3 regions of the Streptomyces sp. WG5 genome follow, and region 3 is predicted to be linked to each of the others. Evidence: riboswitches for the same ligand, from Rfam matches in the RefSeq annotation. Region 3 holds a riboswitch; each other region holds the start of a gene.
What was found. A riboswitch is a leader RNA that binds a small molecule or an ion and turns the genes downstream of it on or off. The one in region 3 is predicted to bind cyclic di-AMP.

Region 1: linked by a shared signal. The riboswitch ahead of ACP4IX_RS21110 (C40 family peptidase) and the one ahead of ACP4IX_RS06070 (M23 family metallopeptidase) in region 3 are both predicted to bind cyclic di-AMP.
Region 2: linked by a shared signal. The riboswitch ahead of ACP4IX_RS20560 (transglycosylase SLT domain-containing protein) and the one ahead of ACP4IX_RS06070 (M23 family metallopeptidase) in region 3 are both predicted to bind cyclic di-AMP.

Annotation. Positions count from the first base shown of each region.
Region 1 covers NZ_JBNGGC010000019.1:2,300-5,564, forward strand. Annotated here, with positions in the region: gene ACP4IX_RS21100 (ABC transporter permease) at 1-791, shown strand, start outside; gene ACP4IX_RS21105 (hypothetical protein) at 801-971, shown strand; cyclic di-AMP (ydaO/yuaA leader) riboswitch at 1,343-1,487, shown strand; gene ACP4IX_RS21110 (C40 family peptidase) at 1,491-1,964, shown strand; gene ACP4IX_RS21115 (ATP-binding protein) at 2,190-2,681, opposite strand; gene ACP4IX_RS21120 (helix-turn-helix domain-containing protein) at 2,895-3,265, shown strand, end outside.
Region 2 covers NZ_JBNGGC010000018.1:80,858-84,122, reverse strand. Annotated here, with positions in the region: gene ACP4IX_RS20565 (HAD family hydrolase) at 1-801, shown strand, start outside; gene ACP4IX_RS20560 (transglycosylase SLT domain-containing protein) at 1,068-1,565, opposite strand; cyclic di-AMP (ydaO/yuaA leader) riboswitch at 1,571-1,738, opposite strand; gene ACP4IX_RS20555 (polyprenyl synthetase family protein) at 2,428-3,265, shown strand, end outside.
Region 3 covers NZ_JBNGGC010000004.1:185,557-188,821, forward strand. Annotated here, with positions in the region: gene ACP4IX_RS06060 (HPr family phosphocarrier protein) at 1-210, shown strand, start outside; gene ACP4IX_RS06065 (GntR family transcriptional regulator) at 410-1,105, opposite strand; gene ACP4IX_RS06070 (M23 family metallopeptidase) at 1,305-2,069, opposite strand; cyclic di-AMP (ydaO/yuaA leader) riboswitch at 2,082-2,246, opposite strand; gene ACP4IX_RS06075 (M16 family metallopeptidase) at 2,437-3,265, opposite strand, start outside.

The sequences.
Region 1 (3,265 bases), on a different contig from region 3:
GCTACGCCGACGAGGCCGCGGCCCGCGACGCCGTCGAGGACCGGACCGTGTACGGCGCGGTGGTCGCCGGCGACCGGGGCACGAAGCTGCTCACGGCGTCCGCGGCCGGCCCGTCCGTGGCCCAGCTGCTGCGACAGGCGGTGACCGGGCAGGCCTCCGCCACGGGGACCCCGGTCCAGGTGGTCGATGTGGTGCCCGCTCCCGAGGCGGATCCGCGCGGCGCGGCCCTGGGCGCGAGCGTACTGCCACTCGCACTGGCCGGGATCGCGACCGGCGCCGTGGTGACCTTGCTGGGGTGGCGCGGCGTGCGAGCGGCCGTCGCGGTGGCCGGCGCCGCCGCGTCGACAGGCGTGGCCGCGGCGGTGGTCGCGCACAGCTGGCTCGGGGTGGTCACCGGTGACTGGTGGGCCGTGGCCGGCGCGTTCGGGCTGTCGACCCTGGCCGCCGGCGCGGGCGTCGCCGGGCTCGGGGCGCTGCTCGGGCGCGCGGGTATCGGGCTGGGCGCGGCCGTGATCATGCTGCTGGGCAACCCCTTCTCCGGCGCGTCCTCGGCGCCGGAGATGCTGCCCCGGCCGGCCGGCGCGATCGGCCAGTGGCTGCCGCCGGGCGCGGGCGGCTCGCTCCTGCGCTCGGTGTCCTTCTTCGAGGGCGCCGCGGCCACCGGCCCCGCGCTCACGCTCACGTGGTGGTCCCTGCTGGGCCTGGGCGCGGTCCTGCTCGGCGGCGTACTGCGACAGCGCGCACCCGGCGCCTCACCGGCACCCGACCGGACCCCGGCCCCGGCCGCCTGAGCCCCGGCCGTGAGCGACCGGACCGCGGACCCCGCCACGGTACGGGCCCCCGGACCGGCCGCCGTGCGCACCGGTGCGCCGGGGCCGGAGTGCGCCGGCATCCTGGTGCGGGCGCTGCGCGTGCTGGACGGTGAACGGCGGACGGCGCGCGTCAGCCGTCGGCCGCGTTCCGGCAGTTGACGCGCCGGGGGCCGAAACGGACCAAACGGCGTACCCCCTTTCGGCGTAGGAACACCCTCGATTTCCGACCGGCCGAAGTTGCGCAACCCCTGCTGCCCACACGGCGGAACGAGCCGCTGCGCCGCTGGTCCCGGGCTCGCCACCACACCGGGGGGTGACTCGAACGCGGAGGCGTCCACCCGCACGGGTGAGTGGCGTGTAACAACACAAAGGGCACGTTCCGTTGGGATTCTCCCCCTGGGCGAGACAAGATCCGTGACTGACGACAAGCCCTCGCCGCAGCGGCGGGGCGGTCCGGGCGGACGCCGAGTCCTGCCGCCGCCCGGACGACCGGTCGACAGGAGTGGATCGGCAGGAGTGGAGGACCCGAGCACGACGGGTCGCCGGAACGGTCATCTCCGCGAGAGAGGTGCCGGGCCGAGCAGCCCTTGGGGTGAAGCCGCACTCGTGCGGCCGGGCAACTTCGCCAGCCCGAATCCGACAGGTCATCCTTCACAGGCGGCTGACGAAGGGTTGCGCATGTCTGCGCTCAATCGTGTCCCGTCGCTGATGGCCCGTGCCGGTACGGCCTCGGCCCTCACCCTCGCCGCGATCGGCGGATCCGTCGTGGTCCCCGGTGCCGCCTCCGAGGCGGCCGCGGCGACCTATGCGGCGAAGGCCCTCAAGATCGCGGCCTCCAAGAAGGGTTCACCGTACAAATGGGGCGCCGTCGGACCACGCAGGTTCGACTGCTCCGGACTGACCCTGTATTCGTTCAAGAAGGCCGGCAAGAAGCTGCCGCGCACCGCGGCTCAGCAGTACAACAAGACCCGTCATATTTCCGCCAAGAACCGCAAGGTCGGCGACCTCGTCTTCTTCCACTCGGGCAGCAGCGTCTACCACGTCGGCATCTACGCCGGGAAGGGCAGGATCTGGCACGCCCCGAAGACCGGGGACGTGGTGCGTCTGCAGAAGATCTGGACCGGCAGCGTCTGGTACGGCCGGGTCAATTGACATCCGTTCCTCACCCGGAAGGGCAGGTGCTCCTGTCACCCTCGGCGGGTCCCCGCTCGGGCCGGCCCACGGCCTCGGCGGGTCCCCGCCTCAACGGACCGGGACCTCGACGGGGCGGTCGGCGTCCCCCGCACTCCCCGCGCTCCCGCACGTGCACGTGCGGTGGTTCGGGACCGTCCTCGACGCCGCACGCGGAACGGACGCGCGGCGAGCGCTGTCGGCGCCTCACCGTTCGGGCTCCTGCCGTCCCGCGACCCGCCCCACGGCCGTGGCCGGCTCGGGCGGCACCGGACTGCTCGGCGGCGTCCAGGGCAGTTCGATGAAGACGGTCTTGCCGCCCTCGCGCGTGCGCTGCACCCTCAGCTTGCCGCCGCACTCCGCCGTCAGCCAGCGGATGATCACCATGCCGCGGCCGTTGTCCTGCTGCACGGCGGCGGGCAGACGCTTGGGATACCCCGGATGGCTGTCGGTGACGCCGATGTGCAGTCGCTCGTCGCGGTCGAGCACGAGGTCCACCGTGAAGGTGGGTGACTGTCCGAGCGTGTGCTGGACCGCGTTGGTCGTCAGCTCGGAGACGATGAGCCGGACGGTTTCGGACACATCGGTGTCCGCCGGCAGGCCCCACTCCGCCAGCGTGCCGACCACATAGGTACGCGCGGCGGCCACCGAGGCGGGATCGCTCGGCAGAGTGACGGATGCTTCCAGATGGTCTGCCATGGCGACTCGTCCCTTTCCCACGGGACCGCAGCCGGACACGGAGCGGATGGTTCGAGTACGGTCCCGGACTGGTGCTTCGCCGCCAGACTGCCACCACCAGGCCCGGAAGGGCGGCGATCCCCCAAGATCTGCATATATCTGTCGCTCGATGCGGTGAACTCTGCGACGGCAGAGCGTATTCGGGCGGCTCATAAGGAGTAGAGGAGTGGCCCCATGCAGCACGGCCCCGTGGTGCGCCGCCGGAAGCTGGGCGCGGAACTGCGCGCCCAGCGCACGTCGGCGGGTATCACCAGCGGCGAGGCGGCCCGGCTGGTGGGCTGGCACCAGTCGAAGGTCAGCCGGATCGAGACCGGGACGAGCGGGGCGAAACCGGCCGACGTGCGGTTACTGCTGGACGCCTACGGCGTGGCCGACGACCAGCTGCGGGAGCTGCTGGTGATGCTGGCGGGCTCCGACGACGCGGGCGGCCGGAACCACTGGTGGCACGCCTACCGAGGGGTGCTGCCGCCGACCTACCGCGACTTCATCAGCCTGGAGTCCCAGGCGAGCGCGATGCGCACCCTGGAGACCACCGTGGTCCCCGG
Region 2 (3,265 bases), on a different contig from region 3:
ACCGCATATTCACTCGTCGCCACCGACCTCGACGGCACGCTGCTCCGCGGCGACGACACCGTCTCCGACCGGTCGCTGGCCGCGCTGGCGCGGGCGGCGGGGGCCGGTGCGCGGCATCTGGTGGTGACGGGGCGGCCGGCGCCCCGGGTGCGGTCCCTGCTCGACCGCCTCGGCTGCACGGGACTCGCGGTGTGCGGACAGGGTGCGCAGGTGTACGACGCCGGCGCCAACCGGATGCTGTGGTCGGTCACGCTGGACCGGGAACTGGCCGAGACCGCACTCGGCAAGATCGAGGCCGAGGTGGGGCAGGTGCACGCCGCGGTCGACCAGGACGGCGTCGACGGCCTCACGCTCATCGAGCCCGGGTACCTGATGCCCCACCCGACGCTGCCCGCGGTGCGGGTCGAGCGGCGCGACGAACTGTGGTCCACGCCGATCAGCAAGGTGTTGCTGCGCCACCCCGACCTGTCCGACGACGAGTTGGCGGCGACGGCGCGCGCGGTGGTGGGCTCCCTCGCCACGGTCACCATGTCGGGGCCGGGAACGGTCGAGCTCCAGCCGTGCGGCATCACCAAGGCGACCGGCCTGGCACTGGCCGCCGAGCGGCTGGGGGTGAGCCGACGGCGGACGATCGCCTTCGGGGACATGCCCAACGACATCCCCATGTTCGACTGGGCGGCACACGGTGTCGCCATGGCCGGCGCCCACCCCGAACTCAAGGCGGTGGCCGACGAGGTCACCACGACGAACGAGGACGACGGCGTGGCCGTCGTCCTCGAGCGGGTCTTCGGAGCGTCCTGAGCGGAGCCCCTCGGCCGGATCGACCTCATCGGGGCCTCCTGACCGGAGAGCCTTCTGACCGGAGCCCCCTCGGCCGAGGAGCTGCCTCGGCCGGAGCCTCGTGGCTGGAGTCGGCCTTGGCTGGGGCCCCTGGCCGAGGACTTCCTGTCGGAGTCCTCGGCCGGAGCCTCCTTGCCAGTGGCTCAGTGGCTCAGTGGCTCAGTGGTCAGTGGCTCAGCGGCTCAGTGGATCGGGCCTCAGGCCTCGGGCCTCTGTGCCAGTGCCTGTCAGTACGCGCCGAAGACGTTGTCCATCGAGCCGTACCGGTCGGCCGCGTAGTTGCAGGCCGCGGTGATGTTGGCGACCGGGTCGTACGGGTCCCAGGAGGTGCCGGGCACGTGGTACGCCTCGAAGGTGGGCGCGATCACCTGGAGCAGCCCCTTGGACGGGGTGCCGTTGATGGCGTTGATGTCCCAGTTGTTGATGGCGAACGGGTTGCCGGACGACTCCCGCATGATGTTGCGGTGGATGCCCTCGTACGACCCGGGGATGCCGTGCTGGGCCATGATGTCGAGCGACTCCCGGATCCAGCCGTCGAGGTTGTCCGGGTAGGTCGTCGCCGCGGTGGTGGCGGTCGCGGCGGCCGGGGTGGCCGGGGTGGCCGCGGACGCGCCGGTGGCGCCGAGGAGCGGCAGGGCGAGCACGGCGGCGCCGGTGCCGGCCACGGCGAGCTTGCGGGCGAGGCGGCTGGTCCGGGCGTGACGGTTCTGACCGTTGGCAGACATGTGTGAGTCCCTCTCCTTACGCCTGCGAGGTGAGCTGTCGGGTTCGGGCGGGGAGGTGCCCGGCCGGGTCCTGACGGACACGGCTTCACCCCGAGCCGCTCCGGTGGTGACCGGTGCGGCGACTTACCTGGGTCCCCCGCTCCTGCCTGCGAGTGTGTTGGCGGATGACTGTGCGTCCGGGCGGTGGCAGGATTCGGCGTCCGCCCGACAGGCCGGGAACGTATGCGAGAGCACATGTCCGAAACAAGTGCAGGAATCACCCAACGCGCCTGTTGACCTTGATCTGGGGGGTTTGAGGTACTTGATCCTTTGCGGCCACCAAGGGCCAATTGCCTTGCGGCACAAAGGGAGGGCACAGCCGGCGGCATGGTTGCCCGGGGGTGTGGAGGAGTGAGTCAACTCACCCGCATCGACAAGTGTGGCAAATCGGGCATTGGGATCAACTGTGGGTCAATTGCCCGTAGGGCGGAGAGCTTCGGGTGTTGACCGACGGCCGAGCGGGCCCGCTGTCGCGCGCACCCGGTGTGCGACCCCGCCCTGATCGGTGTTTCCGTGTGTCCCGGGGGCATCCGTTCGGGGGTGGGGGCAGGGAGAGCCGAGTGGGTGACGTATCCGGAGTGCGAGCCGTTGGGAGGGATGATGTGATCTTCAGTGGCGGGTTCTGGCCCTGGCGATGTCGATCAATGTCTGCTCATATCGCCTGATCAAAAACATACTGTTCATGATCCGATACCGACCGGCCTGTAACGGTGGGCGCTAGCGGTGATCGAAAGGTGACCGGATACGCTGGCTCGAGTGGTGGCAGCGACCTATCGACAAACCAGGTAATCGCCAGTAGACACCAGCAGACAGGAGACCCCTCGTGACCGTCGTCGGGCCGTTCGGGCTGAGCGTGCGGGACCAGGCTCTGGAAGCCGATGTCCAGGCCGGATTGGTTGCTGTCGAGGAAGGGTTGCTTGAGGCAACCAAGAGCGAGGTTCCGTTCATCACGGAGGCCGCCCAGCATCTCGTGCGGGCCGGCGGCAAACGATTCCGGCCACTGCTGGTCATGCTCTCGGCCCAGTTCGGCGACCCCTATGCCCCCGGGATCGTGCCCTCGGCCGTCGTCGTGGAGCTGACCCACCTCGCCACCCTCTACCACGACGACGTGATGGACGAGGCCGCCGTGCGGCGTGGTGTGGCCAGCGCCAACACCCGCTGGGGCAACTCGGTCGCGGTCCTCACCGGCGACTTCCTGTTCGCCCGCGCCTCCCAGATCCTCGCCGACCTCGGGCCCGAGGCGGTCCGCGTGCAGGCACTGGCGTTCGAGCGGCTCGTCACCGGACAGATCCTGGAGACGGCGGGGCCGCAGGACGGCCGGGACCCCGTCGACCACTACCTGGACGTGCTGGGCGGCAAGACGGGATCGCTGGTGGCGGTCTCCTGCCGGTTCGGCGCGATGATGTCCGGCGCCGACGAAACGGTCGTGGACGTGCTGACCCAGTACGGCGAACGGCTCGGCGTCGCCTTCCAGCTCGCGGACGACGTCCTGGACATCGCCTCCGACTCCCAGGAATCGGGGAAGACGCCCGGCACCGACCTGCGCGAGGGCATCCCGACCCTTCCGGTGCTGCGGCTGCGCGAGCGGGCGGCCCGACTGGGGCTGGCCGACGACATCGCCCTGTGCGAGCTGCTGGGCTCCGACCTGAGCGACGACGCGC
Region 3 (3,265 bases):
GCCGCCACGGCCACAGGCGTCCCGGTGACGATCGCCAAGGCCGACGGTTCCCCCGTCAACGCGGCCTCCATGCTGGCCGTTCTCGGCCTCGGCGCCCAGGGCGGCGAGGAGATCGTCCTCGCCTCCGACGCCGAGGGCGCGGACGCCGCTCTGGAGCGGCTGGCGAAGCTGGTCTCCGAAGGGCTCGAGGAGCTTCCCGAGACCGTCTGACGGACATCGTCTGACGGACAGCAGCAATGAAAGGCCCGCTCGGACACCGGGCGGGCCTTTTTTCTTTCCGCTTCGCTCGTTCGCGGGCATCCGGGCATTCCTGGACGTCGGTAGGCCAAAAAGCCGGGCAGTCGGGCAGTCGGGCAGCGGGAAAGACCTCTCGAATTACTCTGCTCGCTCTTTGTGTACGGCCCTCGCGTTAAGCCCGGAGGCTCGGTGTGTTTACGGGACGTTGCGTTTTCCTCACACGCCTCGTCCGTTCGTCCTCGGAAGCGAATCGCAGTCGATAATCCGGCGTCGACCGCTCGGTGTGCAGCGTCATGAGGGCCCGCGCGCGCTCGCTGTCGCCCCGGGCCACCGCGTCCGCGATCGCACCGTGCTCCGCCCAGTACTCCACGGGTCCGGCCGGCGCGTCCACGGTGTACATCCAGGCGATCTTGTGGCGCAGCTGGGTCAGCAGCGCCGTCAGGGAGGGGCTGCCCGCGGCCTGGGCGAGGGTGTCGTGGAACCAGCCGCCCAGGGAGCGCAGATCATCGCTGTTGCCCTGCCTGGCCCGCTCCTGACCCAGCCTGACCAGTCCGCGCAGCACCTTGAGGTGGGCCTCGGTACGGCGCCGGGCGGCCCGGGAGGCACCGAGGGGTTCGAGGAGCGTACGGGCCTCCAGCAGGTCGGCGGCCTCCTGTTCGCTGGGTTCCGCCACGCACGCGCCCGCGTGCCGCCGGGTCACCACGAAGCCCTCGGCCTCCAGCGTGCGCAGGGCCTCACGGACCGGGACGCGGGAGACTCCGTAACGGCGGGCGAGCAGTTCCTCGGTGAGCCGACTGCCGCGCCCGTGGACGCCGGCGACGATGTCGTCCCGGATCGCCGTGCACACCGAGTGCGCCGGAATACGCATGCCCGACCTCCGCCCTAATCCCCGTGAAACGTCGACGATTGACGCGTGAGCAGTGACTCTAGGCCAGCCGGGCGGATATTCCGACGGCGGGGCGGATTTCCTGGTCATCTTTTGGACAGCGGCGACGCCTGGATCGCCCGTGGAAACGCGAATGCCCCGGCTCGGAAGCCGGGGCGCTCGAGTGCCGTACCGTCCGCCGTCAGATGTTCACACCGTGGGAGCGGAGATAGGCGACGGGGTCCATGTCCGAGCCGTACTCGGGGCTCGTACGGGCCTCGAAGTGCAGGTGGGCCCCGGTGACGTTGCCGGTGGCGCCGGAGAGGCCGATCTGCTGACCGGGGGCGACCGCCTGGCCGACCGAGACGCCGATGGACGACAGGTGGCCGTACTGCGTGTACGTGCCGTCGTGCATCCTGATCACGACCTGGTTGCCGTACGCCCCGCCCCAGCCGGCCTCGACGACGGTGCCGACGCCGACCGCGTGCACGGTGGTGCCGCTCGCGGCGTGGAAGTCGATGCCGGTGTGGCTGCCCGAGGACCACAGGGAGCTGCCGGCCTGGTAGGCGGTGGAGACGTAGGAGGCGGTGATCGGCGACACGAAGGTGTTGAGGCGCTTGCGCTCCGCCTCGCGCGCGGCGCGCTCCTTGGCCTCGCGCGCCTCCTCGGCCGCCTCGGCGGCCCGCTCGCGTGCGGCCTCCCGGGCCGCCTCACGGGCGGCGGCGTCCAGCGCGGCCCGCTTCTGCGCGGTGGCCTGGGCGTCGATCTCGTCGGCCACGGCGTCGCCGATGGTGACGACCGGGGTGAGTCCGCTCTGCTCCGCCTCGGACTCGGCGGCGAGCACCGGAGTCGCGAGGGTGCCGACGACACCGGTGGTGGCGAGGGCCGCGACGCCCGCCGCGTGGGCGGTGGTGCGGTGCATCCGGCTGGGACGGCGGTGCTTACCGGTGGCGCGCGTGAACGCCATGTGGAGGCTGGTCCTTTCCTTCCCTCTCGCCTACCGGGTTAGCTGACGGGTTCGGAGCAGGAAGGTCTCCTACGGACCCCCTCGCTGCACGCGCGGGCGTCCGATTCACCCCAGGGACTGCGATGGGTCCCCGGCTCCCCTGGCTCGCGCCGTACGGGGACTCGGCGATGGCTGTCCGGTGCCGCGGGTGCGGCGCACTGCCTGACGAACAGCCCGGACGACGCTAAACGGGGTGCCTTCAATCCTCAAACGCAACAGGCGTTTTGTAGCGCACGCCACAGGGCAGACGGTCAGTCAGCCCCCCAATTCGGACAAAAGGCGACCCTGGTGACACTGTGGTCACCAGGGCCGCCCCGCGCGCGGGCCGCTACTCGGCCGCCACGACGGTCACTTCACCGATGCCGAGGGCCTCGACGGGCTCCTTGATCTGCGCCGCGTCGCCGACGAGGACCGTCACCAGACGATCCACCGGGAAGGCGTTCACGACCGCCGCCGTGGCCTCCACGGTTCCCGTGGCGGCGAGTTGGCGGTAGAGCGTGGCCTGGTAGTCGTCCGGCAGGTGCTGTTCGACCTGGTCGGCCAGCGTGCTCGCCACGGCCGCAGCCGTCTCGTACTTCAACGGCGCCACACCGACCAGGTTCTGCACGGCGACGTCGCGCTCGGCGTCGGTGAGCCCGCCCTCCGCGACCTTCCGCAGCACCGTCCACAGGTCCTCCAGCGCGGGACCCGTGTTGGGGGTGTCGACGGAGCCGCTGATGGCCAGCAGGGCGGCGCCCGTGCCGTCGGGCGCGGAACGCAGGACCTGTGCGAACGACCGCACGCCGTAGGTGTAGCCCTTCTCCTCGCGCAGGACGCGGTCCAGGCGCGAGGTGAGGGTGCCGCCGAGGCAGTAGGCGCCGAGCACCTGGGCGGGCCACACGCGGTCGTGCCGGTCGGAGCCGGTGCGACCGATCAGCAGCTGCGTCTGGACGGCTCCGGGGCGGTCCACGATGACGACCCGGCCCCTGTCGTCGGCGGTCACCGGCGGCACGGGACGCGGCTCGGCGGCGGAGCCGGTCCACGCGCCCAGCGTGTCACCGAGCAGCGCGTCGAGGTCGACGCCGGTGAGGTCGCCGACGACCACCGCGGTGGCCGTGGCGGGCCGGACGTGCTTCTCGTAGAAGGCGCGTACGGCCGCGGAGTCGATGCGCGCGACC